4 regions of the Erwinia rhapontici genome follow, and region 4 is predicted to be linked to each of the others. Evidence: predicted binding sites of a transcription regulator. Region 4 holds the regulator's gene; each other region holds the start of a gene.
What was found. Region 4 encodes PurR, which represses purine synthesis genes. Its sites were predicted from a motif close to CANGCAAACGTTTGCNTG; they were not measured.

Region 1: the regulator PurR is predicted to act here: its motif matches at 5,473-5,490, upstream of LJN55_RS23345 (NCS2 family permease).
Region 2: the regulator PurR is predicted to act here: its motif matches at 2,948-2,965, upstream of LJN55_RS23005 (nucleobase:cation symporter-2 family protein).
Region 3: the regulator PurR is predicted to act here: its motif matches at 4,660-4,677, upstream of rbsD (D-ribose pyranase).

What each region holds. Positions count from the first base shown of each region.
Region 1 is NZ_CP085627.1:5,047,702-5,055,636, reverse strand. It holds gene yidC (membrane protein insertase YidC) at 1-1,617, shown strand, start outside; gene mnmE (tRNA uridine-5-carboxymethylaminomethyl(34) synthesis GTPase MnmE) at 1,772-3,136, shown strand; gene LJN55_RS23350 (4'-phosphopantetheinyl transferase family protein) at 3,293-4,036, shown strand; gene LJN55_RS23345 (NCS2 family permease) at 4,076-5,389, opposite strand; gene yieH (6-phosphogluconate phosphatase) at 5,590-6,252, shown strand; gene LJN55_RS23335 (hypothetical protein) at 6,307-6,618, opposite strand; gene LJN55_RS23330 (MFS transporter) at 7,072-7,935, opposite strand, start outside.
Region 2 is NZ_CP085627.1:4,967,586-4,975,520, reverse strand. It holds gene LJN55_RS23010 (AsmA family protein) at 1-1,391, opposite strand, end outside; gene LJN55_RS23005 (nucleobase:cation symporter-2 family protein) at 1,508-2,896, opposite strand; gene recG (ATP-dependent DNA helicase RecG) at 2,997-5,078, opposite strand; gene trmH (tRNA (guanosine(18)-2'-O)-methyltransferase TrmH) at 5,078-5,773, opposite strand; gene spoT (bifunctional GTP diphosphokinase/guanosine-3',5'-bis pyrophosphate 3'-pyrophosphohydrolase) at 5,860-7,935, opposite strand, start outside.
Region 3 is NZ_CP085627.1:5,004,345-5,012,279, forward strand. It holds gene rbsK (ribokinase) at 1-773, opposite strand, end outside; gene rbsB (ribose ABC transporter substrate-binding protein RbsB) at 835-1,716, opposite strand; gene rbsC (ribose ABC transporter permease) at 1,744-2,712, opposite strand; gene rbsA (ribose ABC transporter ATP-binding protein RbsA) at 2,715-4,220, opposite strand; gene rbsD (D-ribose pyranase) at 4,229-4,648, opposite strand; gene alsS (acetolactate synthase AlsS) at 4,855-6,534, opposite strand; gene budA (acetolactate decarboxylase) at 6,554-7,336, opposite strand; gene LJN55_RS23165 (LysR family transcriptional regulator) at 7,441-7,935, shown strand, end outside.
Region 4 is NZ_CP085627.1:2,236,059-2,243,993, forward strand. It holds gene LJN55_RS10535 (MATE family efflux transporter) at 1-709, opposite strand, end outside; gene LJN55_RS10540 (riboflavin synthase subunit alpha) at 994-1,659, shown strand; gene cfa (cyclopropane fatty acyl phospholipid synthase) at 1,710-2,858, opposite strand; gene punC (purine nucleoside transporter PunC) at 3,171-4,382, opposite strand; gene punR (DNA-binding transcriptional activator PunR) at 4,496-5,428, shown strand; gene purR (HTH-type transcriptional repressor PurR) at 5,425-6,450, opposite strand; gene cydH (cytochrome bd-I oxidase subunit CydH) at 6,745-6,834, shown strand; gene LJN55_RS10570 (C40 family peptidase) at 6,877-7,749, opposite strand.

The DNA of each region.
Region 1 (7,935 bases), 2.2 Mb from region 4:
GCTTTTCTGTTCGTGTCCTTCATGATCTGGCAAGCCTGGCAGACGGACCACGCTCCGCAGCCATTGCAGACCCAGACCACGCAAAACACGACCAGTGCAGCCGGTGATGCCGCCAATCAGGGCGTACCTGCCAGTGGCCAGGGCAAAACGATCACCGTTAAGACTGATGTCCTGTCTTTAAACATCAATACTCGCGGTGGCGATATTGACCAGGCGTTATTGCTGACTTACCCGGATTCACTGGGTTCAGACAAGCCTTTCCAACTGTTGGAAACCACGCCTGGATTCCTGTATCAGGCCCAGAGCGGTCTGACTGGTCGTAACGGCCCGGATAATCCGGCCAATGGCGCACGTCCTCTGTATACCGCAGGCCAGGATCACTTCGAGCTGGCTGATGGCCAGAGCGAGCTGCGTATTCCGTTGACCTTTACCGCGGAAAACGGCGCAACCTTCACCAAGACCTTCGTTCTGAAACGTGGTGAATACGCGATTAATGTCGATTATCAGATCAACAACGCCTCACAGCAGCCGCTGGAAGTGTCAATGTTCGGTCAGCTGAAGCAGTCTATTGACCTGCCGAAGCATCGCGATACCGGCAGCAGCAACTTTGCTCTGCACACTTTCCGTGGCGCGGCTTACTCCAGCAGTGAGACAAACTATGAAAAGTACAAATTCGATAAAATCAGCGATAACGAAAACCTGAGCACCACGACCACCAATGGCTGGGTGGCAATGATGCAGCAGTACTTCGCCACCGCATGGGTTCCACAGACGGCGGGTAACAACACGCTGTACACCAGCAATCTGGGTAACGGAATCGCGGCGATTGGCTACAAATCTGCACCGGTCACCGTCGCACCAGGTTCTCAGCAGCAGCTGGCAGCCACCCTGTGGGTGGGCCCGGAAATTCAGGACAAGATGGCAGCTGTGGCTCCCCACCTTGATCTGACCGTGGATTACGGCTGGTTGTGGTTTATCTCTCAGCCGCTGTTCAAACTGCTGAAATTCCTGCACACCTTTATCGGTAACTGGGGCTTCTCCATTATCGTAATCACCTTCATCGTGCGTGGCATCATGTACCCGCTGACCAAAGCGCAGTACACCTCGATGGCAAAAATGCGCATGTTGCAGCCTAAGATTCAGGCGATGCGTGAGCGTTTAGGTGATGACAAGCAGCGTATGAGCCAGGAAATGATGGCGTTGTACAAAGCGGAAAAAGTGAACCCGCTGGGCGGCTGTCTGCCTCTGGTTATCCAGATGCCTATCTTCCTGGCCCTTTACTACATGCTGATGGGCTCGGTAGAACTGCGTCATGCGCCGTTCGCCCTGTGGATCCATGACCTGGCAGCACAGGACCCGTACTACATTCTGCCGATCCTGATGGGTATCACGATGTTCTTCATTCAGAAGATGTCGCCAACCACCGTGACCGATCCGATGCAGCAGAAGATCATGACCTTTATGCCCGTGATCTTCACCGTGTTCTTCTTGTGGTTCCCGTCAGGTCTGGTGCTGTACTACATCGTCAGTAACCTGGTGACCATTCTCCAGCAGCAGCTGATTTATCGCGGCCTGGAAAAACGTGGCCTGCACAGCCGCGACAAGAAAAAAGCGTAATCTGTTAATGCTGCGGGCTGACCGAAAAAGAAGGTCAGTTCCTGCACGTAGGGGGCAACCATTTTTTCCGGTCGCCCCGTGCGAACAACACGCACAATGCTTACACTAAGGCGGTCATTATGACCGCCTTTTTATTTCCAAAAGAGAATTCAACATGAGCCATAGCGATACTATCGTCGCGCAGGCGACCGCGCCAGGACGCGGCGGCGTCGGCATTCTGCGTATTTCTGGCAGCAAGGCCGCAGACGTTGCGCAGTTACTGCTGGGTAAACTGCCTAAACCGCGTTACGCCGACTATCTGCCGTTCCGTGACGCCGACGGTAGCACTCTCGATCAGGGCATCGCGCTGTGGTTCCCCGGCCCGAACTCATTTACCGGTGAAGATGTACTGGAACTTCAGGGCCACGGCGGTCCGGTGATCCTTGATCTGTTGCTGAAGCGTATTGTGGCACTGCCCGGGCTGCGAATTGCCAATCCAGGAGAGTTCTCAGAACGCGCCTTCCTCAATGACAAACTGGATCTGGCACAGGCTGAAGCGATTGCCGACCTGATTGATGCCAGCTCAGAGCAGGCAGCACGTTCCGCCGTTAACTCATTACAGGGCGTTTTTTCTGCCCGTGTAAACCATCTTGTGGAAGCACTTACTCACCTGCGGATCTATGTAGAAGCGGCCATCGACTTCCCGGATGAGGAGATCGACTTTCTCTCCGACGGTAAAATTGAAGCGCAGTTGCATCAGGTGATTGCCGATCTGGACGACGTACGTGCCGAAGCACGCCAGGGCAGCCTGCTGCGTGAAGGAATGAAAGTAGTGATCGCCGGGCGTCCAAATGCCGGAAAATCCAGCCTGCTGAATGCACTGGCCGGACGCGAAGCAGCGATTGTGACCGATATCGCGGGCACCACCCGCGATGTGCTGCGCGAACATATCCATATTGATGGCATGCCACTGCATATCATTGATACCGCAGGATTACGCGAAGCCAGCGATGAAGTTGAGCGCATAGGCATCGAACGCGCATGGAATGAGATCGAACAGGCCGATCGTGTGCTGTTTATGGTCGATGGCACCACCACGGGTGCGACCGGCCCGGCCGAAATATGGCCGGACTTTATCGCCCGACTGCCACAAACGTTACCGATTACCGTGGTGCGCAACAAAGCCGATATGACAGGTGAAGTGCTGGGCATCGAAGAAGTAAATGGTCACTCACTTATTCGTCTTTCGGCCCGCACCGGCGATGGCATTGATGTTCTGCGCGACCACCTGAAACACAGCATGGGCTTCTCTGGCAGTATGGAAGGTGGCTTCCTGGCTCGCCGACGCCACCTGCTCGCACTGGAGTTAGCAGCCACTCACTTACAGCAGGGCAAAGACCAACTGCTGGGTGCCTGGGCCGGTGAATTACTGGCAGAAGAGCTTCGCCTTGCCCAGCAGGCGCTGAGTGAAATTACCGGAGAATTCAGTTCGGATGATCTGCTGGGGCGTATTTTCTCCAGTTTTTGCATCGGGAAGTAAACACCCGGTGTGATCGCTCTATTCCACCAGCAATCTGGCTATAAACAGTGACAATAGTCCGAAAATACCCTTGGGAATGGAATCCCAGGTGAAATTTGATAAGAAAATTCTTACAATAGCAGAGATGATTACCCGACCATTTTCACGGAGCGACAGATGGCAAGTCATTTTGCACGTTGGGCACTCGCCCAAACCAGACCCCAGGTTCACCGACTCCCGCAGCAGATGGTAGAGCAGGCCAGCAGATTTTCCGAGAAACGTCGTACCCGCTTTCTGGCTGCCCGAAGCCTGCTCGCAGAACTGATGCTGCGCGTGTATGGCATCCCCCTTCTGCCCGAATTGATCACCACTGCCAGCGGACGCCCCTGCTTTGCTGACCCGGACCTCCCTGATTTTAGTCTGGCCTACGCCGGTAACATGGTCGGTGTGATGTTAGCTGAGGAACGGGGCCGCGCCGGACTGGATATGGAAATTGTCCGCGCACATAGCCGTCAGACGACGGAGCACCATTTTGAATGTCTGTCGTCGGGAGAGAAAGCGTGGATCAATGCACAGAATGATGCCATTGAGGCGTCTACGCAGCTGTGGACGCTACGCCAAAGCATTCTAAAACTCACTGGCGAAGCGGATGAAGGAAGTGATTCACTACGCTTGCACCCGGCATCAGGACGACTGCGCTGCGTCACCTGGCCAGATATTCAGGCGCTGTGTGATGTTGAGCCATTGCTGGTGTGGTCCTGTGCGTTATCGCCAGGCACTGACCGACTGCATTTGTGGGAATATAACGGGGAAGATGGCTGGGAATCACTGCGGGATTTTAACGTTTATGCACACAATCTTGGGCCACGCACGCTGCGTCTGACCAGTCTGCCGGCGGAAAAACCGCTCTACCACTCCTGAGAGTCAAACGGGTGGCGTTACCACCACCCGTTAGTCTGATTAATGCGCGTCGATAAACGCGATTTTCAGAACGAACAGTAACGCCACGACCACGACGCACGGGCTGATTTCACGCCAGCGCCCCGTGCCCAGCTTCATCACGCAGTAAGAGATAAAGCCCAGTGCGATACCTTCAGTGATCGAGAAACTGAATGGCATCATCGCCGCTGTCACAAACGCCGGAACCGCTTCGGTCAGGTCATCCCACTTCACGCGCGCCAGGCTTGAGGTCATCAGCACGCCCACGTAGATCAGCGCACCGGCTGCGGCATAAGCGGGGACCATACCCGCCAGCGGTGACAGGAACATCACCAGCAGGAACAGCACGCCCGTCACAACGGCCATCAGGCCGGTGCGACCGCCCACGGACACGCCGGATGAGCTTTCGATATACGCAGTCACCGAAGAGGTACCGATAAATGAGCCGGCAACGGAACTGATGCTGTCCACATACAGCGCCTGCTTCATACGCGGGAACTTACCCGTCTCATCAGTCAGACCGGCTTTATCCGTAACACCAATCAATGTCCCGGAAGAGTCAAACAGGTTGACCAGCATAAAGGAGAAGATGATCCCGGCCATGCCAACGTTCAGTGAATCTTTCAGGTTAACCTGCCCCAGAACGGAGGTCACCGCAGGAGGCGCTGAGAAGATACCGGTATATTTCACATCACCAATCGCCAGACCAATCAGCGTGGTCACCACGATCGACACCAGCACCGCCGCATGGATATTGCGCGATGCAAGGATGGCGATAATAAAGAAGCCCAACGCACCCAGCAGTACGCTGTGCGAGGTCAGGTTACCGACTGTTACCAGTGTTGCTTCGTTGGCCACGATAATACCGGCATTTTTCAGCCCCATCATCGCAATAAACAGACCAATACCGGCAGTGATCCCGACGCGCAGACTCAGTGGAATATTGGCAATCATCCAGTAACGCACACGGAAGATCGTCAGCAACAGCAGGCCAACAGCCCCCCAGAAAATAGCGCCCATTCCGATCTGCCAGGATATCCCCATCGCACCCACCACCACGAAGGCGAAGAAGGCGTTCAGCCCCATCGCGGGGGCCAGTGCCACAGGCAGGTTCGCGACCAGCCCCATCAGAATACTGCCTCCGGCAGCTATCAGACAGGTGGTAACGAAGACCGCCTGCGTGTCCATGCCGGCCACGCCGAGGATCTGAGGGTTAACAAAAACGATATACACCATCGTCAAAAAGGTGGTGAAACCAGCAATCACCTCGGTACGAACGGTGGTGCCATGCTCCTGCAATTTAAAAATCCGTTGTAACAGACCGGGATTCGTCATTATGTGTTTCCAGAACGGAGAAAAGTTGTCGGCCGTTATCCTACCCCAAAATTCTGATTTTGGGATGCCGATCACCCGGTTTTTTCGCAACCGATTGCGCTGTTTTACCCGTCTTATCACAACCGTTAACAGTAATTGACATAATTCACCCCGCTTCGCGCTACTATCGGGTATCCACCCACTGGACAGAAGGAATCAGGATGACCGTGGAATGCATTTTTTTCGATTGTGATGGAACGCTGGTCGACAGCGAAATGCTCTGTACTCAGGCGTACGTCAACACGTTCGCGCAGTTTGGTGTCACGCTGTCGCTGCAGGAGATGTTCGAAAAGTACAAAGGAGTGAAACTGTACGACATCATCGCGGATGTCTGCCAGCAGCACCCGCTGACGACCCCGGTTGAAGTCCTGGAACCGGCTTATCGTCAGGAAGTGGCTCGCCTGTTTGACCTGGAGCTTAAACCGATTCACGGTGCAAAGGCGTTGCTGGAAAAAGTGAGTGTTCCGGCCTGTGTCGTCTCTAACGGGACCGTCCCCAAAATGCAGCATTCGCTCGGCCTGACCGGCATGCTCTCCTTCTTTGGGGACCACTTATACAGCGGCTATGACATTGAGCACTGGAAACCCGACCCGGAATTGATGTACTACGCTGCCAAACAGATGGGCGTTGCGATTGAGCGCTGCATTCTGATCGATGATTCTGAGGCGGGGGCAAAAGCGGGCATCGCCGCCGGGATCCCGGTATTCTATTACTGCGTCGATGCGCATAATCCGGTAATCAACCATCCACTGGTGACGGTGTTTGATGATATGGCACAGCTGCCAGATTTATGGCTGGCGCGTGGCTGGCAGTTAACGCGCTAAATGGTGCAGGCCGGAAACAATCCGGCCTGTTGCCAAAGGGCGGTATAGAAAGAATTAAATACCGTCTCCCTCATTGATATGCCAGCGTAATGAATTTGACAACAGTGAAGCATGTTTAATAACTTTACCTTCATCAACCAGCTGTAAAAGAATATTTCGCATCATATAGATACTCTCGCCGCAATTATCCGCTAACTCTCTGGTTTTAGGCCATAGCGTGGGATCGGATAAATGCGTTCCCATTTTTGGCCGGGACGCAATTTCCTGACAGATTAGCGCCAGCATACGGAATGCCTCTTGCTTCTTGAGCTGAACCGCAGTTTTATTTCTTCTCATAGTTAATATATTAATGATAGCGTTAATCACCCGCCATGCATTACTCCTTGTCGCTATATTAATTATTTTCACGGCGAGGAGGGATCGTATTCGTACATAGTTATTATCGCTGCCAGTACCGATCCCACCCTGGTGACCAGTTGATATTTCTAACGCGGACGACATCAGAATCAAAATGGATAATAAAGAGAGGGTATATCGTCTCAACACTAAGAAAAAAACACAAACCACTTACTGATTTCGAGACTATCGTTTTTTTTAAGTGCTGTAAACAACATAAGATCACAAAGAAAAAACAATACCACTATATGCCAATCAGGTTACCCATCCGATACATTCACCCTTTTATTAAAGTGTAATTTCCAATAAATAAGCACTTTAAGAATATTAATATTCTTAAAAAGAATAAACAGAAAAGGATTAATGGGAAATATCAGGCTAATATTATCCCGCGCTGAAGGATCAGCGCAGGATGCCGATCAGTTAGCCAATCGCGCCCAGAACATCATCGTTACCCTGCTTTTTCGGCAGCAGGAATATTGTGGCGACAATATCCAGCAGATAGATGAGTGCCAGCATAGTGATAGCGGCGGTAAACGACCACTGACTGACCAGCAGCCCAATCACCAGCGGACCAAATCCACCCACACCACGCCCCAGGTTAAACAAGACATTCTGCGCCGTGGCACGCACTTTTACCGGATAAGTGTCAGAAATCAGCGCGCCGTAACCGCCAATCATGCCATTCACAAACATCCCCATCAGTGCCCCGGTAAACAGCATGGTCGTCGGATCGCGCAGCTGAGCGTAAACCACCACCATCACCACTGCGCCGAACTGATACAGCAGGAAAATTTTCCAGCGGGAGAAGCGATCGGCCAGCAGACCAAATAACCAGATACCGAAGGTCATCCCGACGACCGTGACCGCCGTCCACAACCCGGATTTCGTCAGCGAAAAACCAAAGTTAGATGAGAGATAACTCGGCATCCAGATCATCAGACCGTAATAACCAAAGTTCTGTACAGAACAGAGGATAAAGATGCCGATGCTGGCTTTGGTGGTAGCCGCATCCACGAACAACAGCTTAATGCGCGCCGTGAACGACAACCCCTGATTCACATCCACATGCTGGGTAAACGCTTCCGGCTCCCCCATGCCACGACGAATGGCAAACGAGGCCAGGGCGGGCAGCAGGCCAACGAGGAACATGCCGCGCCAGCCGATCACATTCAGCAGCAACGGCGTGATAAATGCCGCCAGCAGTACGCCGAGCTGCCACCCCATGCCCACCCACGCTGAAGCACGGTTACGCTTGTTGGCAGGCCAGGCTTCGGCGATCAACGC
Region 2 (7,935 bases), 2.3 Mb from region 4:
CTCATCTCCGTCACGTTGATGCTATTATCCCCGGCGTTGAGCGCCAGCGAGGGATGGCGCAGGTCGACACGGTTAAACGTGGCTTCGGCGGCATTGACGCTCAGATCGCCTGACCAGATTCCCCACTGATGTTGACGAGCCATCAGCAGATGGTTGCCCGTACCGTCCAGTGACGTCATCTGGAACGGGAAGTCCGGATTGATATCGATAATCAGGTTGCGGTTAGCGCTGAATTTGGTCACCTCAACGCTCGCAAGCCAGGAGGGCAGAGGTTGCATCCAGTGATCACGCCAGTTCAGCGGCAGGGTATATTCCAGCCCGGCGATGACCAGCTCATCCAGCGTCAGTTTTTTGTCGCTGCGCGTCCAGTTTCCCTGCGCCCGCACCAGGCCGTTGACCCAGCGAGAGCTGAACTGCGTGAGCGCCACGCCCTGCGCGGTGAAGTCCATATTGGCAATCGGATCGTTCAACTGCATGCTGCCATTCACAAAACTGCTGGCATTCATCGACAGTGAGCCGTTATCACTTTCCCAGTCGCCGTGACTGACGCTCAGATCTTTTAGGGTCAGGTCGAGATCGGTGACAGCCCAGTCTTGCCCTTCAAGGCGCGCATCGGTCACGTCAACACGGTCAAAATGCACCGCCGGCAGTGCGCGCAGGGGCTGCATGAAATCGCTAAGGTTTTTATTACTCTGAAGACGGATGCTGTTCAGACGTAGATTGGATACCTGCCAGACGCCTTTCACATCGCGCTGCGCGCTGGCGGTGACGGATCCCAGTGCCACATCGGCGCCAAGATTACTGAAGATAAGCTGTTGTCCTTTCAGACTGCCCTGAATCAACACGTTGGCGGCGGGAATGCCCTGCAACGTTAGCGAACCTGCACTCATCTGGAAGCTGGCCTCGTTGCCGAGCACCTTACCGGCTTCCGGTTTCCACGGCATCACACCGCCGTCAACCCGTTGTGCCTGTAACGGCCATTCACCCTGGTTACGGTTTAACGCCATCTGGCTCAGTTGCAGGCGGTCAGCTTGTAATGAAAGCGGCGCGCTCTTTTCGCTGAGGTTGAGTGTTCCCTGCTCAAGACGAATGCTGGCGAAATGGAGTGGGTTACTGAACTGGATAAGCCCAAGCCCGAGATTGACGCGTTTAGCCACCAGTGTTGCGGGCTGGCCTTTACGGCCGAAGGAGACATTGTTTAACAGCAGATGGCTGGGATCGGAAAAGTCATGCTCCATCTTACTGAGCGATAGCTGATAGTCACTGTCGGCACTGACCTGACGGCCAATCCAGCCTGCGCCCCACTGGGTTTGCAGCAACACATAGACGGTGACTATCACCAGCAGCAGCAGGAGCAGCAGGGTGAGTAATACTTTGCCGAAGAACTTCATCACATCCATCCCTATGAATTCTGGTAATGGATTGTTATGCCTGATTTATCGCCGTATCTCAACCTGTCCCGGCTTCGGGCGGAATTAAACCGCCCGAAGCCGGGACAGAGAAAGGTTTATTTTTCCTGCGGGAAAACCAGATTCAGAATGATGGCAGTGATACCGCCTGCGGCAATACCGGAAGAGAGCAGCGTTTTCAGCCAGTCAGGGGCAAATTGTAAAATCAGCGGCTGCTGAGAAACGCCCAGACCGACAGCTAACGACAGCGCGATAATCATAATTGCACGGCGGTTCAGCGGCTCGCGTGACACAATGCGCACGCCTGAAGCGGCAATGGTCCCGAACATCACGATGGTGGCACCGCCGAGGACGGGCTCAGGAATATGCTGCACAAAGCCACTGACCGCCGGGAACAGACCGAGTACGATCAGCATTAACGACACGACAAAGCCGACATAGCGGCTGGCCACGCCAGTTAACTGGATCACGCCGTTATTCTGCCCGAAGCACGAATTGGGGAATGTATTAAACAATGCCGAAACAAACGAGTTAAGGCCGTTGGCCAACACGCCGCCTTTCAGACGCTTCATATACAGCGGGCCGCTGACCGGTTGTTCGGAGACATCAGAAGTGGCGGTGATATCACCGATGGTTTCCAGCGAAGTCACCATAAATACCAGCATCAGTGGGATCAGCAAGTTCCAGTCGATGCCCAACCCATAATAAAACGGAGTAGGAATGGCGATCAGCGCGGTATTTGCCGGGGTCGTGTTTTCCGGCAGCATGCCCATCGCCCAGGCCAGCAGATAACCGACTGCCATCGCAATCACCAGTGATGCGACGCGCAGATAAGCGTTACGCTGGCGATTCAGCAGAATAATCACCGCCAGCACAGCACCTGCCAGCAGCAGATTTTTCGGTGCGCCAAAGGTGTGATCGTTCATCGCGGCAAACCCCCCACCGATGGAGGTCAGACCGACCTGGATCAACGACAGGCCGATAATCATCACGACAATACCGGAAACCAGCGGAGTAATAACACGACGCGCCAGATGCAGTACGCGTGACAGTGCCATCTCGGTGCAGGAGGCTAGCATCAGCGTGCCGAACAGGGCGGCCATCATCGTTGGGACGTCAGTGCCGCCGTTTTTCAATGCCAGACCACCCATAATCAGTGGTGTAACAAAGTTGAAGCTGGTGCCCTGAATCGACAACAGACCGGAACCCACCGGTCCCCAGGTTTTTATTTGCAGGATGGATGCCACGCCGGAAGCAAAGAGGGACATACTGATAATATGCTGCGTATCTTGTGCAGGCAGGCCTAGTGCCTGGCAAATCAGCAGTGCCGGCGTAATCACGGCAACAAACATCGCCAGCAGATGCTGACAGGCTGCAAACAGGGTTTGCGGTAACGGCGGACGATCTTCAAGGCGGTAAATCAGTTCGCTTTTGCCGGTAGCAACAGGGCTACGGTCGGCGGCAGCATCTTGGGTTTCAACGGACATCTTCAGGCTTCCCGGGGCAATAAAGTGGCGATTTTAATCTTCTTTTGCGTAAAAGCAATCGTTTGCCAACGCAGCGAACAGGAATCGAAAACATTCATGATCAGGCGTTGGTATAGCGTTCGGTTTCCGGTAGCCAGCGTTCAATCAGGGCGACCGCCTGCTCCGGATAGTGCTGGTGAATATGGCGTGCCACGCGCTGTACCTCGGGGATCATCGCCTGGTCACGCAGCAGGTCGGCCACTTTAAACTCGGCGTTACCGGTTTGACGCGTCCCGAGGAGCTCACCGGGGCCGCGAATTTCGAGATCGCACTGGGCAATGACAAACCCATCGTTGCTGTCGCGTAACACCTGTAAGCGCTTTTGAGCGGTTTTGCTTAATGGGGCTTTGTACAGCAGTACACAATGAGAGGCGACAGCACCACGGCCTACGCGCCCGCGTAACTGGTGAAGCTGTGCAAGACCCAGGCGTTCAGGATTTTCAATAATCATCAGGCTGGCATTGGGAACGTCCACCCCAACCTCAATCACGGTAGTCGCAATCAGCAGGTGGATCTCACCCTGTTTAAACGCCAGCATGACGGCCTGTTTTTCCTGTGACTTCATACGGCCATGCACCAGCCCGATGTTCAGCTCAGGTAAGGCCAGCTTCAGTTCTTCCCAGGTGGCCTCGGCCGCCTGCGCTTCCAGCAACTCAGATTCTTCAATCAGCGTACAGACCCAGTAGGCCTGGCGACCTTCGCTGCCGCAGGCGCCTTTCACCCGCGCAATGATATCGGCACGGCGCGTGTCCGGGATGGCGACCGTTGTCACCGGCGTTCTGCCTGGCGGCAGTTCGTCAATGGTAGAGGTATCCAGATCGGCATAGGCGGTCATCGCCAGCGTTCGGGGGATGGGGGTGGCTGTCATAATCAACTGATGCGGATGGAAGCCCTGCTCCTCACCTTTTTCCCACAGCGCCAGACGCTGGTGGACGCCAAAGCGATGTTGTTCATCGATAATCACCAGCGCAAGGCCGTTAAACTGTACCTGTTCCTGGAAGATGGCGTGGGTACCGACAACCATTGACACCTGACCGCTGGCAATGGCTTCCTGTTGTGCGATGCGCGCCTTTCCTTTCTGCTTTCCTGCCAGCCAACCCACTTCCAGCCCCAGTGGCGCAAACCACTGACGGAAATTATTCGCGTGCTGTTCAGCTAATAGCTCGGTCGGTGCCATCAGCGCCACCTGCTTGCCGTAAGCAATCACATTCAACGCAGCCAGTGCGGCGACCAGCGTTTTACCTGAGCCAACATCGCCCTGTACCAGGCGCATCATTGGATAATCGTGGGCAAGGTCAGTTTCGATCTCGCGTACCACGCGTGCCTGTGCATTGGTGGGTTTGAAAGGCAGCGCCGCCAGCAGTTTTTCACTCAGATTGTGGCGGGCTTCCATCGGCAGCGCATGATAACGCTGCGCTCCGGCACGCACCGCCAGCATGCTGAGGTTATGCGCCAGCAGTTCTTCCATAATCAAACGTCGCTGGGCCGGATGGGTACCGCTGTCGAGATCGGTCAGCGCCATATCGGGCGGCGGACGGTGCAGGGTACGTAACGCATTGGGCAGGCTGATTAACCCCCGGCTCAGTTCTGGCGGCAGCAGCTCAGCAATCGCACAGGTGTCCAGCAGAGTTAATGCCTGATCGGTCAGGTTACGTAGCGTTGCCTGCCGTATACCTTCGGTGGTGGAGTAAACCGGTGTCAGCGTTTCCTGAAGCTCAGTGATACTCTGATCGCCCTGCACCTTATATTCGGGATGGATGATTTCGGCGCCGCGTTGACCCCGTTTGATCTCACCGTAAGCGGTGACGCGCCGCCCGGTCGCGAGACTGTTTTTCATTCCTGCATTGAAGTTAAAAAAGCGCAGGGTAAGCACACCGCTGCCATCGCTGATCTGGCAGGTCAGCATTCGACGGCGGCCAAATGAGATATCGCTATGCAGGACTTCACCTTCGACCGTGGCATAAATCCCCGGCAGCAGGTCGTTAATCGCATACAGTTGGGTGCGATCTTCATAGCGCATTGGCAGGTGTAATAGCAAGTCCTGCACGGTCAGCAGGCCCAGTTTGGCCAGTTTCGCCGTCTGGCTGGCACCCACGCCTGATAGCGTGTTAAGCGGCACTGCATCCAGCAGGCGGCCCTGCATTATTTACGCGCCCGGGACTGCATGGTAGCCCACCATTCCGGGTCGGCAACGACCTCACCCCGATCGTTGATTTCCGGATAGGGCAGCCCTTTATGCTTTGCCACGCGGGCCAGCACAGGATAGCCACCTTCAAACAGCAGCCGCTGCTGTTCACTGAATTCCAGCGTGCTCTCTGCGCGCAGATACATCCCGGCGTTTTGCCGCTGGCGCTGGGCTTCATAGAGGATCAATGCAGAGGCAACGGACACATTCAGTGACTGCACCATCCCAATCATCGGAATGATGATGTCCTGATCGGCGAGATCGAGTGCTTCCTGAGTGATGCCTGTTTTTTCCTGACCCATCAGAATGCAGGTCGGGCGGGTATAGTCGATTTCACGAAAATCGACGGCTTTATCGGAAAGGTTGGTTGCCAGAATCTGCATGTTCTGGTCTTTCAGATGGGTGACGGCGTCTGCGATGGTGCGGTGGGTTTTAACCTGCACCCAGCTGTTGCTCCCCGCAGCGGAAGAGACCATGGTGCGCATACGGCTACCCGGCCACACCGCGTGGACTTCATGTACGCCAACGGCATCAGCAGTACGGATTACCGCCGAAACGTTATGAGGTTTATGCACCTGCTCCATACACACTGTCAGATCGTGCTGACGGGCGGCAAGCATTGCGCGGATGCGGGCATAACGTTGAGCATTCATGCGAAGTAGACTCCCTAAAAATAAGTCAATCCGTCAGACCGGCGATCGGGGAGCAGGAAAAGACGGAGGTTTGCTCCGTCATTCCCTTAATTGCGGTTGCGGTGCACCTTGATCACATCCGGCATCACGCGAATTTTACGCATGATATTCGCCAGATGAACACGATCGCGCGCCGTCAGACGGATAAAGGCGCTGTACACACGACCATCTTTCTCTTCGGTGTTCAGGCTCTGAATATTGGAAGCGGCGGTATTGATCGCCGCAGTCAGATTGGCCAGTGCGCCCTGGTGGTTAAACATATCCACTTTAATTTCAGCCACAAACTCCTGCTCGGTGACCTTGTCCCACTCGACCGCCATGTATTTTTCGGGCTCTTTCTGATAGCCACGGATATTACGGCAGGATTCATGGTGCACGACCAAACCTTTGCCTGGACTGACGTGAGCAACAATCGGGTCGCCGGGGATCGGACGGCAGCACTTGGCAAACGTGATCAAAACACCGTCAGCCCCTTTGATCGGCAGCTTGCTACGCGTACCGCTGGTTGTTGATGTGCTGGTGGCCGGAGCATTTTGGTCGCTCTGTTGCAGGTTTTTCGCCACGACCACACTCATTGCGTTACCCAGACCGATTTCAGCCAGCAGGTCGTCAAGTGACGCCATCTTCATGCGCTCCAGCTCATGCTGGACGTTAGCTTCAGGGATCTCTGCCAGTTTACGGCTGCCACCCAGCGCATGATTAAGCAGACGACGGCCGAGGCTGACGGAGTCATCACGCTTAAGGTTTTTCAGCAACTGACGGATTTTGGCGCGCGCTTTGGAGCTGACGACAAAGTTCAGCCAGGCGGCGTTCGGACGGGCGCCTGGTGCAGTAATGATTTCCACGGTCTGGCCGCTGGTCAGCGACTGCGACAGGGGGTAAGGCTGGCGGTCTACGCGTGCACCGACGCAGGCATGGCCAATGTCGGTGTGAACGGCGTAGGCAAAGTCAACCGGTGTGGCACCCGCCGGCAATTCGACAATACGCCCTTCTGGGGTGAAAACGTAAATCTCATCCGGGAACAGATCGGATTTCACGCTCTCGATAAATTCAAAGGAGCTACCGGCACTTTGTTGCAGTTCCAGCAGGCTCTGCAACCAACGCTGTGCGCGGATTTGCGCGGTAGTGCTGCTTTCGCCCTGTTCTTTATAAGCCCAGTGCGCCGCGACCCCCATCTCTGCCATCTGATCCATATCTTCAGTACGGATCTGCACTTCAACCGGGACGCCGTGAGGACCGATCATTGAGGTGTGCAGGGATTGATAGCCGTTGGCTTTAGGAATGGCGATGTAGTCTTTTACCCGGCCTGGGCGCGGTTTATATAAACTGTGCATCTGGCCCAGCACGCGGTAGCAGGTATCCACATCACGCACGATCACCCGGAAAGCGTAGATATCCATAATCGAATGGAACCGTTGCTCTTTCAGGTGCATTTTGCAGTAGATAGAATAGAGATGCTTTTCGCGACCGCTGACGCGGCGGGTAATTCCCGCTTCTTCGAGGCGGCCGTCAATTTCAGAGAGGATTTTCTGAATCATCTCTTTACGGTTGCCACGTGCGGCTTTCACCACCTCTTTAATCACGCGATAGCGGTTCGGATACAGGGCTTCGAAGCCCAGTTCTTCCAGCTCGGTTTTCAGGTGGTGTATACCCAGGCGGTGTGCCAGTGGGCTATAAATTTCGAGTGTTTCTTGCGCAATACGGCGTTTTTTATCCGGACGCAGCGCACCCAGGGTGCGCATATTATGCGTGCGGTCGGCCAGCTTGATCAAAATGACGCGGATATCTTGCACCATCGCCATGATCATCTTGCGGAAGTTTTCAGCCTGCGCTTCTTTTTTGTCGCGGAACTTCAGTTTATCGAGCTTAGAAACCCCTTCTACCAGTTCAGCAACGGTCTGACCGAACAGCTGTTCCATATCCTGGTAAGTGGCGGGGGTGTCTTCGATAACATCGTGCAGAAGTGCGGCCATCAGTGTTTCATGGTCGAGCTTCATTTCAGCGAGGATGCAGGCTACGGCGACCGGGTGGGTGATATAAGGCTCACCGCTGGAGCGTGTCTGTCCCTCGTGAGCATCACGTGCGACAAGATAAGCTTGCTTGAGGCGCTTAATTTGCTCCTC
Region 3 (7,935 bases), 2.3 Mb from region 4:
TTAAAGGTGTCGCCCGCGGCAATAGTATCCACCGCTTCCACACGGAAACCAGGAATACGCTGACCATTCCCCTGCTCACTTAACCACACGCCCCGGCTGCCGAGGGTAATCAATACTGTACGGATACCTTTTTGATGCAGCACTGCCGCTGCTCGTGCAGCGTCTTCATCGCTGTTGACCGCCACACCCGTGAGGATCTGCGCTTCGGTTTCATTCGGGGTAATCATATCCACCAGCGACAATAGCTCGTCAGAGAGTTCTGTCGCCGGGGCCGGATTCAAAATCACCTGCGTCTGATGCTGATGCGCGATCTTCGCAGCCGCCAGCACGCTTTCCAGCGGTGACTCCAGCTGCATCAACAGTGCTGCGGCATCCGCAATCACCTGCTGGTGCTGCTCAACGCGCTCGGGCGTCAGGGCAGCGTTGGCGCCGGCGTGAATGCCGATCGTATTCTCACCTTCACCGTTAACAAATATCAGTGCCACACCCGTCGAGTCGCCGGCAACGGCTTCCACCGGGCTGACATCAATACGGTCATCAACCAGTTGCTGGCGGATACGTTCGCCAATGTCGTCTTCACCCACGCAGGCGATAAAGGCAATGTCTGCGCCACTGCGCCCGGCGGCAACGGCCTGGTTTGCACCTTTCCCACCGAATGCGACCTGATACTGCTTCCCGATCACCGTTTCACCCGGACGCGGGAAATGCGCCAGATTCAGAATGTGATCTGCATTAATGCTGCCGAGGACAGCCAGTTTGCCAGTTTTCATCATAAGGGGATTGTCCAGATAAGTGCGCCACCCGAAGGTGGCGCGTGCCATGCTTTTCTTTGATTTATTGGGTAACCAGCTTCAGGTCAACCGGATTGATAGCCTGTACTTTCTGGCCTTTCAGCACTTTATCAGCCGTCTGAACGCCGATAACGCCGATTTGCTCCGGTAACTGAGCCACGGTCGCAGCCAGTTTGCCACCTTCAACCGCTTTGATACCATCTGGGGTGCCGTCGAAGCCCACCACTACGACATCAGATTTGCCTGCCGTTTGCAATGCACGCAGGGCACCCAGTGCCATTTCGTCGTTCTGAGCAAACACCGCCTGCACGTCCGGGTGAGCGGTCAGCAGGTTCTGCATCACGTTCAGGCCTTTGGTACGGTCGAAGTCAGCCGGCTGGCTGGCGAGAATATTGAATTTGTGTGCATCGGCAGCCTGCTTGAAGCCTTCACCACGCTCACGCGCAGCAGACGTTCCGGCAATGCCCTGCAGCTCAATGATTTTTGCATTGTCGCCGACTTTTTTGGCGATGAAGTTACCGGCCATTTTGCCGCCGAAACGGTTATCAGACGCCACGTGGCTGACCACGGTACCCTGAGAGGCTACACGGTCCAGGGTGATCACCGGAATGTTCGCCTGGTTTGCCATTTTCACGGCGTTACCCACCGCATCAGAATCGGTCGGGTTAATCAGCACCAGCTTGGTGCCACGAACGGTCAGATCCTGCACGTTAGCCAGTTCTTTCGCCGGGTTGTTCTGAGAATCCAGCACCACCAGGTTATAACCCAGTTTATCCGCTTCTTTCTGCGCGCCATCTTTCAGCGATACGAAGAACGGGTTATTCAGGGTAGAAACCACCAGCGCAATGGTGTCCTTTGCCAGCGCGTTAGCGCTCAGCGTGGCGCCTAACAGTACAGCCAGTGCAGTCAGTTTATTCATCTTCATTTTCATATCCTGTAAAGGTAAAGAGTGTTATTTACTGCTTTTGTTGTCTACCAGCACCGCCAGCAAAATCACCACAGCTTTGACGATCATTTGGTAGTAAGAAGAAACACCGAGCAAGTTCAGCCCGTTATTCAGGAAGCCTAAGATCAGCGCACCTATCAGCGTGCCCATAATCCGGCCTTTACCGCCTGCGAGGCTGGTTCCACCCAGCACCACAGCTGCAATCGCATCCAGCTCATAGCCCGTACCGGCCGTCGGCTGCGCCGAAGAGAGGCGTGCCACTTCAATGGTGCCCGCCAGCGCAGCCAACATGCCGCACAGTGCATAAACGATAATTTTGACGCGGTTAACACTGATGCCGGACAGACGCGTTGCCGCTTCGTTACCGCCCAGCGCATAAATGTAACGGCCAAGGCGCGTGTGATGCAGCATGTACCAGGCGGCGAGGAACACCACACCCATTAACCAGACCGGTGTCGGGATACCCAGAGGACGACCGATACCAAACCAGCCAAACAGGTCTGCATTGTCGTTAAAGCCGGTATTCACCGGGCTGCCGTTGGTGTACACCATCGTCACACCACGCAGCAGCAGCATCATGACCAGTGTGGCAATAAACGCCTGCACTTTACCTTTCGCGACAATTGAGCCGGTAATCGCACCAATAAAGGCACCCAGTGCCAGCGATGCCGCCACCGCCACCAGAGCATTCACTTCCAGCCCGACAATCGAGGCAGCGACTGCCCCGGTCAGCGCCAGCAGTGACCCCACGGAAAGATCGATACCGGAGGTGAGGATCACCAGCGTCATACCCACCGCCATAATGGCGTTGACCGACGTCTGTTGCAGAATGTTAAACAGGTTAGCCACGGTGAAGAAATTCGGGCTCAGACTGGAAACGATGGCAATCAGCACCACCAGCGCAATCAGCGATTTCTGCTCAAGCAGCCATGCCTTACTGATCAGGCGGCGTGAAGGAATTGTTTGCGTACTCATAGTTATGCCAGCTCCGCGCTGTAATGTTTACCAACTGCCGCCGCCATCAAAATTTCCTGCGAGGCTTGTTCAATCGGGAAGTCACCGCTCAGGCGACCTTCGTGCATCACCAGCACGCGGTCACTCATGCCCAGAACTTCCGGCATTTCGGAGGAGACGAGAATGATGCTCAACCCTTCCTGTTTAAACTGATTAATCAGCTGATAAATCTCTTTTTTCGCGCCAACATCGACGCCACGCGTTGGCTCATCCAGGATCAGCACTTTTGGCCGCGTCATCAGCCCGCGCGCAATGGCCACCTTTTGCTGGTTCCCCCCGGAGAGCAAACCAATCGGCTGATTCATTGATGGCGTTTTAACGTTAAACAGCTTGATAAAATCACCGACCGCCTGCTGCTCTTCCGCATGTTTCAGGCGGCCCGCGCCATAGCTAAAATAGTTGAGGGCGGTCAGTGACATGTTCTCTTTCACCGACATACCCAGCACCAGACCATCACGCTTACGATCTTCAGAAATATAGACGATACCGTTGGCCAGCCCCTCTTCCGGGGAACGCGCGAAGACGGTTTTTCCGTCCAGCGTTACGCTACCACTGCTGCGTGACAAGGCGCCATACAGCACTTTCATCAGTTCGGTACGCCCCGCGCCCATCAGCCCGGACACACCCAAAATTTCGCCTTTACGCAGCGTAAAGCTGACATCCTCAACGCCGGAACCACTCAGATTCTCCACCTTCAGGCGAACCTCACCCGGTGCTTTATCCAGGCGTGGATACTGCTCTTCCAGCTTGCGGCCGACCATCATTTCAATCAGCGACTCTTCCGTCAGCTGAGCCACTTCACGTTCTGCAATAAACTGCCCGTCACGGAAGATGGTGACATCGTCGCAGATCTCAAAAATTTCTTTCATTCGGTGGGAGATATAAACAATGCCGCAGCCCTGCGCTTTCAGCTCGTTGATCACCCGGAACAGCGAAGCGGTCTCGGTATCCGTCAGCGCGTCCGTCGGTTCGTCCATGACGATCACTTTTGACTCGAAGCTCAGGACCTTGGCAATTTCCACCATCTGCTGGTCACCGATCGACAGATCACCCACCAGCTTATGGCTGCTGAAGCGCAGATTCAGGCGCTTCAGTAAGGCATCCGCCTCGGCATACATCTTTTTCCACTGGATGCGGCCAAAACGGTTAACAAATTCGCGACCCAAAAAGATGTTTTCCGCAATGCTCAACTGGGGGATCAGGTTCAGTTCCTGATGGATAATACCGATCCCAGCTTCCTGCGACTCTTTCGGCCCGTTAAAGGTGGTTTCCTGACCGAGCCATTCAAACGTGCCCGCATCACGGGCGTAGATCCCGGTAAGCACCTTCATCATGGTCGACTTACCCGCACCGTTCTCGCCCACCAGCGCCATCACGCGGCCAGGATAAACAGAGAGGGCGGCTCCCGACAGCGCCTTGACGCCCGGGAAGGCTTTATCAATGCCTTTTAATTGCAGTAAAGGTTGCATAACAGCCTCTAAAAGGTCACGCCAGCGATCAGGATGACATTCGCATACGGAGAACACTCTCCGCTGCGAATGACGGCCTGACTACGCTGAGTTTGGTGTTTGAACTGTTCGTGACTGACATAACTGATACTGATTGAATTACCCTGGTGTTGTTGCAGTAAGTCGAGCAGGGCGATCAATTCACTATGAAGCTGCGGATTATGCTGCTTAATTTCTTCCGCAATGATGGCACTCTCGACCTGCATCTCGCTGGTGACCGCCTGGGTAACCTGTAAAAATGTCGGAATTCCATGCGTCAACGCCAGATCAATACGCTGCGGACCTTGTGGGACCGGCAGGCCGGCATCGCCAATCACGATGCTGTCAGTATGACCGAGACGTGAAATCACGGACGAGATATCAGAATTCAGTAAGGTGCCTTTTTTCATTATTCACTCCAGAGCGAAACGTTTCGCTGAGGGCAGTGTAAGAAATGGTCAGGGGAAAACAATCATCAAATGTTGAAAATGTGATCGCCATCGAAACGTTTCGCTGACGCAGAGAGAGGATTTGTTTTAAGGAAAAAAATAGCCCTTTTATGTTACCGGTAAAGGGCCATGACTGAATGTAATGAATATCTGGAAGGTATAGCAGCTCACAAAATCTGGCTGAGATGAAGCTGTCCCATCAGCAGAGGGTTGTCTGCATAGTCCACCGGAATAGCCACTACCGCCGGGCCCTGCACATCCATCGCTTTACGCAACGTCGGTTCCAGCATTTCTGCACTTTCCACAGCAAACCCCGCGGCACCAAACGACTCGGCGTAAGCTTTAAAATCGATCGGACCGAATTTCACCCCGGAAACCCGCTGATATTTCTTCTCTTCCTGCATCGCCACCATGTTGTAGCACTCATCCACCCAGATGATATGCAGCAAATTAGCGCCCAGCCGTACTGCCGTTTCCAGCTCCATACTCGATTGCAGGAACCCGCCATCCCCGGAGACCGACACCACTTTGCGCGACGGGTCCACCAGCCAGGCACCAATCGCCCAGGGCAGGGCAACGCCCATGGTTTGCTGACCGTTGGAGATCATGATCTGACGGGCGCGGAAGCTGTAAAGATAACGCGCGATCCAGATATGAAAGCTGCCCATATCCACCGTCAGGGTGACGTCACTGTTGATAATGTCCTGCATAGCACGCACGATGCGCAAAGGATGCAGGGCAAACTGATTCAGCTGATGGCCGCGCAGCGCCAGCAGTTCACGCTGTTGCTGGCGGTCGCTGAGGATCGCCGCCGCCTGTGGGCTAAGCGTTAACGGGCCGTGGATACGTGCCGTCAGTTTATCCAGCGTGGCAGCAATATCACCGACCAGCTCGGCATCAGGCTGATAACAGTTGTCGGTATCGGCGGGCAACACATCGATATGCACCAGGGTGGCTTTGCCACTGTTCCACATCGCAGGTTCATACTCTACCGGGCTGTAGCCAATGGTGATAATCAGGTCGGCTTCTCGCAGTAACCGATCGCCCGCCTGATTATTAAAGAGCCCGACACGCCCGGCAAAGCGGGAAAAATGCTCCTGCCGCACTGCACCTGCCGCCTGGTAGGTACTGGTGACCGGAATATGGCTACGCTCCAGCAGCTGATGCAGCGCATCGCTGTTGGCGGGCTGGCTGGCCATCAGGCCCAGCAGCAGCACCGGGTTTTTCGCCTGTGCGATTTGGCGGGCAACGGCGTCAATCGCCACATCCGGTGCTGCTCCCAGCAGCAGCTGGCCGCTGGTATTCAGCAGATGTCCGCGTGCGGGCTCATTAATAATGTCCTGCGGCAGGCTGACAAAAGCGCCGCCGGGGCGCCCCTGCTCCGCACTGCGAAACGCATTCGATAACACTTCGGCAATGGCATCTGAGGAACCGACTTCTACCGCATATTTACTCACAGGGCGGAACATCGCGACGGTATCCATGCTTTGATGCACCTGTTTGGCGCTATCCGCGCGTTTTACCGCCCCCCCCAGTGCCACTACCGGATCGCCCTCGGTGGTCGCCGTTGCCATACCGGTGATCAAATTGGAACAGCCAGGCCCGGAGGTGACCAATGCAACGCCGGCTTTGCCGGTCAGCCGACCCACGGCCGCTGCCATAAATGCGGCGTTGGCTTCATGACGTACGGCAATCGTCTGGATGGAGGTGTCCAGCAGCGAATCAAAGACTTTATCGATTTTGGCACCGGGAATGCCGAAGACCTGCTTCACCCCCTGTGCTTCCAGTTGAGCCACGACCAGATCGGCACCGTGTGCCCACTGTTGAACCTCAGTGACGTTTTTCATCTTTTGTTCTCTCTCTTTTTCAGCTTTCAACAGAACGAATGGCGGAATCCAGGTTTTCCGGGCTGAGATCCGCCCGCAGGAAGTCGCTGTCGCCAGGCAGGTCAATCACCAGCTTGCTGATCTCACCAAAGGTCAGCGTGCCGTGATCAAGCTGATAGTCCAGAAGATGACCGCCACCCTGGCGATCGTCAGTAATGAAATGTTCGTGATAGCCCGCGACGTTGATGCCCTGCATATACTGCGGCGTGCGAAAACCGATCAACACGCCATTGCGCTGCTCAAAATGAAAGGTGGGCTGCTTGCCGAGCACCTCTGGCATCGATTTATACGGGCGGTGCTGACAGGGAACCGTGCGGGTTTCTGCGCGGCTGAACAAACCGTCGAGACGCAATGCGCAGAACTGATTATCGGAACTGACCTGCTGGTCGATGACCTGATGTACCCCGGCCCGATCAACCGGGCCGGTAAAGCGATGCTGATACTGAGGGTGGAAGAAGGTCATCACTGCAAACGGCGATTGCTGATCGGGACTGGCAGCACGGGCACTGCCATCTGAACGCAACTGGTACACTTCACGGTTAAAAGCGATAAGCTCGCCATCCAGCTGATTAAACGTCCCGAGGCCAAAATCGCCTTTCTTCAGCAGGTCAGCCACCGTGGTGGTACCGTCATAGACGCCGCTCAGTAACGCGCTCATCAGAGAGGTCTGATAGATTACACTTTCTGGCCTTTCCTTCTGCATCCCCCTGACTGTTTCGGTCAGTTGTTCCGAACATGAACAATCAGTTACAGAATGTGTCATTGCCATTTCCCCCGATAAACTGTTAAGAAGTATTGAATCAATGTTGACTCGATTCAGTTCGGGATTCCAATATAGAACACCCCCCACTTTGAGACGTTTTCGATATGGAACTGCGGTATCTGCGTTACTTCGTTGCGGTCGCTGAGACGAAGCACTTCACCCGGGCGGCGGAAAGGCTGGGTATTTCCCAGCCCCCGCTGAGTCAGCAAATCAAAAAACTGGAAGAAGAGATTGGTACACCGCTGCTGAAAAGGCTGACGCGTGGCGTGGAACTGACGGATGCCGGGGAAGCGTTTTATCATGATGCCTGCCAGATCCTGGCACTGACCGGCCATGCGCTGGAGAAAGCCAAAGGGATTGCCCGCGGGATCAGTGGAAAGCTGTCGATTGGTTTTGCCAGCTCCACCGCGTTTCATCCGCAGATTTTCCGGCTGCTGCACTGTTTTCAGGATCGTTTTCCGGCCATCACCTTACTGCCCCAGGAAGAGAGTATGGCGACGCTGATGCATAATCTGGAGGAGGGATTACTGGATGCCGCCTTTGTACGTCTGCCCTGTGAGAGCAGTAAGACGTTTAATCTGAAGGTGATTGCTTCTGAG
Region 4 (7,935 bases):
GGCGTAATGCTTTCCAGTCTGGCGGACTGAAACGTCCCTCAACACGGATATCGCGCATTGATTTGGCTCGATTCACCCAGGCCTTCATCGCGATAAACATCACCCAGTAGACCGATGCGGTTGCCACGCCGCAGCCAATACCGCCCAGTGCAGGCATGCCAAAGTGACCGTAGATAAAGACGTAGTTAACCGGGATATTCACCAGCAGCCCGAGGAACCCCATGACCATGCCGGGTTTCGTTTTGGATAAACCTTCACACTGATTACGGGCGACCTGGAAAAACAGATAACCGGGAGCGCCCCACAGCAAGGCGTGCAGGTATCCCACGGCCTTTCTGGATAATTCCGGGTCAACATTGTGCATGGCGCCAATCAGGTATCCGGCGTTATACAACACCACCATAATCAGCACAGAGACCATCGCTGCCAGCCAGTAGGCCTGGCGAACCTGATGCGCAATGCGCTCACGTCGGCCAGAACCATTAAGCTGAGCCACCACCGGCGTCAGCGCCAGGATCAAACCGTGACCAAAAAGAATGGAAGGTAACCAGATTGAGGTTCCTACTGCAACGGCGGCCATATCCGTGGCGCTAACGGCACCGGCCATCACTGTATCAACAAAGCCCATGGAGGTTTGCGCAACCTGCGCAAGGATCACCGGGATAGCAAGGGCTAATAACTGACGCGCCTCTAAGAGGTACTTCTGCACACATACACCTTTTTAATTTTTCCGCTATGTTTCGCGACGTTTTACTGCGACGTGAAATCCATTGGGGAGTTGAATGATGAAAGACACTGCTGAAGAAATAAACGGCATTTGCGATGATGCCAGCAGGGCAGGCGTTCCATTCTAGTGTCAGCGGTGGAAATAGCCAATCTTCTGATAAAAGAATCGCTCTTTATGTCACGCAATTAAACGGGACTTTATTTGGTTTTGTGGCGATGCCAGGGCAAACTAACTGGAGCGAAAACACATTGATTGAGGCAACAGCTATGTTTACCGGTATTGTGCAGGGCACCGCGGAGGTGCTGGACATTGACGAAAAACCTAATTTTCGTACCCATGTGATCAGAATGCCGGAGGCATTATTGCCCGGGCTGGAACTGGGTGCGTCCGTTTCCCATAATGGTTGTTGCCTGACGGTGACCGAAGTCGATGGCGACCGCGTTAGCTTTGATCTGGTAAAAGAAACGCTGCGTATTACCAATCTGGGCGATCTGAAAGTCGGTGATACCGTTAACGTTGAGCGTGCAGCAAAATTCAGTGATGAAATTGGCGGTCATTTGATGTCAGGTCATATTATGACCACGGCAGAGATCAGCAAAATACTCACCTCGGAAAACAATCGCGAAATCTGGTTTAAACCGCAGGATGCCAGTCAGATGAAATATATCCTGCATAAAGGATTTGTTGGCATTGACGGTATCAGCCTGACGGTAGGAGAGGTGACGCGCACAAAATTCTGTGTTCATCTGATCCCCGAGACACTGATGCGCACTACCTTAGGCAGCAAACGTCTGGGGCATCGTGTGAATATTGAGATCGACCCGCATACGCAGGCGATTGTGGAAACCGTTGAGCGTGTTCTGGCTCAGCGTGAAGCGGCATTACTGGCTGCCGCAGTCAGCGAACAACAGGCTGAGAGCCCGGAAGCGTAAGGCGATAAAAAAGGGCGACATGACGTCGCCCCTGCTAAACAGAGTATGTCCTAACGCGCAACGCGCAGTCCACCTTGTTTGCCATGGGTAAATACCACCTGCCAGAGCTGAATATCCCTTGCCCGAAACGCCCCCGCACAAGCATTCAGATAGTAAGTGAACATCCTTTTAAAACGCTCGCCATATTTATCCGACAGTTGAGGCCAGGCGCTAAGAAAACGCTGATACCAGTGCATTAACGTCACATCATAATCAGCGCCAATATTGTGCCAGTCTTCCATCACGAACCAGGGTTCGCTGGCGGCGGCAATATGACGCACAGAGGGCAGGCAACCGTTAGGGAAAATGTATTTGTCGATCCACGGGTCAACATCATTATTGGTTTTGTTAGCACCAATGGTATGCAGCAGGAAAATACCTTCCGGTTTCAGATTACGATTCACCACATCAAAATAGGTAGCGTAATTTTTCGGCCCGACATGTTCAAACATTCCGACAGAAACAATACGGTCGAACTGCTCAGACAGGTCGCGATAATCCTGAAGCAAAATCGTCACATTCAGCCCTTCGCAGCGCTGTTGCGCCAGCTTTTGTTGTTCGGCGGAAATGGTAACACCCACAACATTTACGCTAAAGTGACGCGCGGCATATTCGGCCAGACCTCCCCAGCCACAGCCAATATCCAGTAAAGACATGCCCGGTTCCAGCTGAAGTTTTTCACAGATCATCTGCAATTTGGCTTCCTGAGCGTCTTCCAGCGTACGGGCTTCTTTCCAGTAACCGCAGGAATATTGCATATAAGGATCGAGCATGTGGGTGAAGAGATCGTTACCCAGATCATAATGCTCTTTGCCAACAATCCACGCGCGTTTGCGCGTTTGCAGATTCGTGAGTCGGGAGGCCACAACACGCAAGGTGTCGCGGAAATGGTGAGGGAGTTGCTGATCTAATTTTGACTGCAAAACACGCTGGAAAAAGATATCCAGGCGTTCGCATTCCCACCAGCCATCCATATAGCTTTCACCTAACCCCAGCGATCCTTCCTGCAGAATGCGTTTAAAAAAAACGGGGTTGGTAATCTGGATATCCCAGGGACGGGAACCATTGATTTCAATATTGGCCTGACTCAACATTTCCTGGACGATTCGATACCACGGGTTGTCGTCAAGGCTCACTTCTTCTATACACGATGAACTCATAGCTTCTCCATCACCCTGTGTGATTAAAACCTGAGAAAAAGAATTGTCTGTTTCTACAGGCCTGTGAGAGCACTCACGGCGAATGCCGCAGTCTGATATCCGACGTTAAAAAAGAGGTTTGATGTGAAACTGACAGAGGTCGTAACGTAGTCACTCGGAACAACTCCATGACAACCCTGTCAGGAACCAACAGTGGACGACGACAAACGCCATCGCCCACTCAAAAATGGTGTTAAGTTGTTATTTTATATTGCGCTGAAAAGTATATGCCCACGAAAGGTAATATTCAATTCATTATTGTTAGGGCGCTAACTAAGTGTTTTTACAGGATTCCACCTGGCCCGGCGCCGTCAGGTGGGGCTGTTTTTGCTCCGCCAGTCGCTGGACGATATAGCCAACGACAGCCAGAACAATCGTGCCAGCCATCACCAGCGTAGTGGTCTGTAACGGGGATTCAATCCATGTTGACACCGCCAGACTGGCGAAAAAACAGAGGCCGAGCTGCAACATATTCTGCAAGGCGGCGGCTTTACCGGTCGCCTGGGGGAAGGGCAGTAACGCACTGGACACCACAATCGGGTAAATCGCACCGTTTGCCATCGCCATTCCACAAAACGGCAGTAGCAATGCAAACAAGGAAGGCTGCGGCTGCAGTGAAACAAAATAGATCGCGAGAATGCTGACGCTGTAGAAGGCCAGCAGCCATGGCAACAATTGGCGCCCGGCAAAGTGGTTCAACAGGGCGCGGCAGCTAAACCCGCCCACAAGAAATGCCACAGTTTGCGGAACATAGCTGAGGCCAATATCTGCAGGGGACAAACCAAGGTTACCCAGAATGAAAGGGGACCCGGTGAGCCAGGCAAAGAAGCTGGCAGAGCACGCGGCATAAATCGCCACGTTGCCACTGTAAATAGGAGACTTCAGCAATGTGAGGAAGCCAGGAGTGCGAGGCTTAACGACGCCGTGATCGTCCACCGGGCGTGACGGCAAGCGCAATGTAGGGATCAGTAGTGCGAGGCTGAGCAGTAGCAAGACAACGAAAATCGAACGCCATGAAAAGTGTTGCAGTAGCCAGGCACCCAACAGGGGAGCCAGCGCAGGCGAGAGGGCCACCAGAGGCATAATGGTGGCAAAGACACGGTTGGCCCGCGGACCACTGTAGCGATCGACCACCAGGGCCTGCCAGCTCACCGCCGCAGCACACACCCCCACGGCCTGAACAAAGCGAACGATCAGCAACCAGAAAGCCGACTCTACCCACAGCATTGCCGCACAACCAACGGCGAACAAACTCAACCCCATCATCAATACAGGTTTTCGGCCGATGCGGTCTGACAGCGGGCCCCAGACTAGCTGTGCGCAGGCAAACCCGGCGAGGAAGATACTTAAACTGGCGCTAATGGCACCGGCTTCCGTCTGCAAGTCATGTTGCATCACGCCAAACGCGGGTAGGTACATATCGGTAGCAAGAAAGCCCAGCATGCTGAGCAGCGCAAGGTAAATCATAAATCCTTTGGAACGCATGGTTTTTAACTCTTATTAGACAATTTTTTTACGCGTGCAGTGTAATCGCGTGCTGACCCGTCTGTGAAACGCTAATATTCGTGGGTTGCGATGAAAAATATTGAAGGCAAATCATGTGGTCTGAACATTCTCTTGAAGTGGTAGATGCGGTGGCGAGGACGGGCAGCTTTACCGCTGCTGCGGCGGAATTGCATCGCGTCCCCTCCGCAGTAAGTTATACCGTGCGCCAGCTGGAAGCCTGGCTGGCCGTGAGTCTGTTTGAGCGTCGTCATCGTGATGTGGAGTTGACGGACGCCGGACGGGTTTTCATTGAAGAAGGTCGTGCTGTTATCAAAAAAATGCTCGCCACTCGCACACGCTGTCAACAGGTGGCTAACGGCTGGCGGGGACAAATCAATATCGCGGTCGACAGAATTGTGCGCCCGGCACGCACCCGGCAGCTGGTCGTGGATTTCTACCGGCATTTTCCGGATATGGAACTGCATATCATGCCGGAAGTGTTCAACGGTGTGTGGGATGCGCTGGCTGACGGTCGCGTCGATGTTGCGATCGGTGCGACTCAGGCGATCCCGGTACGAGGACGTTTTGCTTTTCGTGATATGGGAAGTCTTAACTGGCGCTGCGTGGTGAAAACGTCACATCCTCTGCTGAGCCATGAGGGACCGTTAAGCGAGACGTTAATCCGTGAGTGGCCATCGCTGGTGCTGGAAGATACCTCACGTGCCTTGCCGAAACGCACCACGTGGACATTAGATAATCAACGACGGCTGGTGGTGCCTGACTGGGAAAGTGCGTTTGACTGCCTGCGAGCCGGGCTGTGTGTTGGGATGGTACCCGGTCATTTTGCCCAGCCCTGGCTGCAACAAGGCGTGTTAGGAGAAGTGACGCTGACGTCCCCGTTTCCCGACAGTCCCTGTTATCTCAGCTGGTCGGAACAAAGCGCCTCACCGGCGCTAAGTTGGTTACTGGACTATCTGGGGAGCACAGAAACCCTGAATGCAGAGTGGTTAAGCGAACATCCTGGCCAGTGGCAGGTGAGTGATTAACGGCGGTAGTCGCGGAAAGGACCATCGGCAACGGAACGACGCTCGATCAGTGAAGGGTGAACTTCAATGGTTTGCGGATCTTCGCGCTTGCTGGTAATACGGTCCAGCAACATATCAAAAGCGGTTTCGCCCAGACGCTCTTTTGGCTGGTGGACGGTGGTCAGTGCGGGCGTAAAGTAGCGGGCGTTGCGCACGTTATCATAACCGATCACTGAAATATCCTGCGGTACGCGTAGCCCCATTTCATCTGCTGCGCAAATCGCGCCCATGGCCATAATATCACCGCCACAGAAAATGGCCGTTGGGCGCTGCTTCTGCGACAAAATTTGCTGCATGGCGCGATAGCCAGATTCAGGTTCAAAATCGCCCTGCACCAGCCATTCATCGCGCAAAGTGATGCCCGCTTCTGCCAGTGCCTTCAGGAATCCGGCATGGCGGCCACCGCCTGTATTACGCTCAAGCTGGCCTGGGATCGCGCCGATATCGCGGTGCCCGCGTTCGATCAGGTAGCGCCCCGCCAGGTAACCACCCTCAAAAGCATTATCAAGCACGGTATCAGTGAAATCACCGCGTGATTCGCCCCAATCCATGACGACCATCGGAATATTACGGTTATCTTCCAGCATAGAAATCAACGTGTCAGGATATTCTGAACACATCACCAGCAGCCCATCGACGCGTTTTTGCGCCATCATTGACAGATAGGCCTGTTGCTTTTGCAGGTCGTTGTGCGCATTGCCCAAAATCAGCGTATAGCCTTTGGCAAAGCAGCGGTTTTCTATTGCTTCAATGATCTCTGCAAAATAGGGCGCTTCACTGGATGTTGCCAGAAGGCCAATGGTTTTGGTGTGGTTGACCTTCAGACTGCGGGCTACGGCGCTGGGGGAATAATGCAATTCTTTGATTGCAACCCATACCGCTTCGCGCGTCTCTTCGGCTACAAAGCGCGTTTTGTTAATCACGTGAGACACAGTGGTGGTTGAAACACCGGCGCGCTTTGCCACATCCTTAATTGTTGCCATGAAAATCGTACTCCTGGTGTTATCGTAACATCTTGATAACTAATTGGTTAAACGTTTGCCTGGGTACAGCCATTCCTTCCCGACCAGAATTATTTTGGGTGCTGTCTCAAAGGGTCGGGAAGGGGTAAAATCGTCCGTAGAGTGACATGCAGTGCTGACTTTTACACGTTGCCAACGGTGTTGCGCAACGGAATAAAGAATTCTAACAAGGCTGCGCACAGAAAACGAGATTTTTACGGGTAACTGTGGGAAAATCTGTTGGCTTACTAATAACAAGGTTATTGAGGAGAGAGAATGAACACTGATATGAAAATGACGGCGCTGACCGTTGTGGGTTCACTGCTGATGATTATTGCGTTTAGTTTTACGGCGGTAATGCATTAATTCTTGCACGGGAGGAGGAAACTCTTCCCGAACCCACACGCATTATCGAATCGTTTTAGGCGTCATCATACGGCGCGCACCGATGTAATGTTCCTGCCAGTAATCTTCGCTCAACGCACTGACCTGAATATCTTTACCTGTCCGTGGAGACTGAATAAATTTCCCTCCACCCAGATAGACGCCAACATGATCTGCTGTGCCACGTCCGTTAATACGGAAGAAGACCAGATCACCTTTCTCTAACTGATCGCGCTTAATCGAAGCCGCATCACGCAGATGGTACATTTCATTAGCCGTGCGTGGGATCTTGAACTTCACCAGGTCTTTATAGGCATACCACACCAGACCACTGCAGTCGAAACCGGTTTTCGGAGAGGTGCCGCCCCATTGATAAGGTTTACCGAGCTGGCCCATCAGCTTGTTCATCGCCGTCTCACGTGCTTTCTGGTAGCGAGCGCGATGCGCTTTGCTGAGTTTGAGCGGGGCGTTCAGAGCATCGTTATCATCGTCAGTGGCTTTGCTGCCTGCGCGTTGACGACCATAATGTTTTTTATCTGCTTTTTTGCTGGCCGCGAGTTTTTTACTCAGTGTTTTCTTCTCCACCTTCGCATTACGCACCGGGGCCACGCTGGTTTTTTTCTTTTCTTTCTCTTTCAGTTTTTTTGCCAGCAGAAGCCGTGCTGATTTAGAGGGTTCTTTTTTAGCGGTTTCTTTGGCTTTCTTACTGACAGGTTCTTTGACTTTTTTGGTCGAAGTGGCTTTTACCGGGCGGCGCTTACGGCGGTCATCTACACGTGCAGTATTGCTTTCGGCTTTTTGCTGTTTTGCATTAATAGGGGCATGTGGCGATGCGTGCGCCATGTTGAAGAACAGCTGAGTGAAAGCCAGTATGAAGAGCGTGATGAGTAAACGCATCGTTCCCATTAACAGTTTGTGCGCTACAAAAAAGCAGCAACGCGGTAAAAAAAGAGATTTCTGCGGTATGCAGAAGGTTAGGCCAATTCTAATCTAACTTCTTAACAAAGGGTAAGGTCTTTTTTGTTTCAATAATACAGATCAAGAAAATGATGTAATATTGAGCACAATCAGGTGGTTAACCCA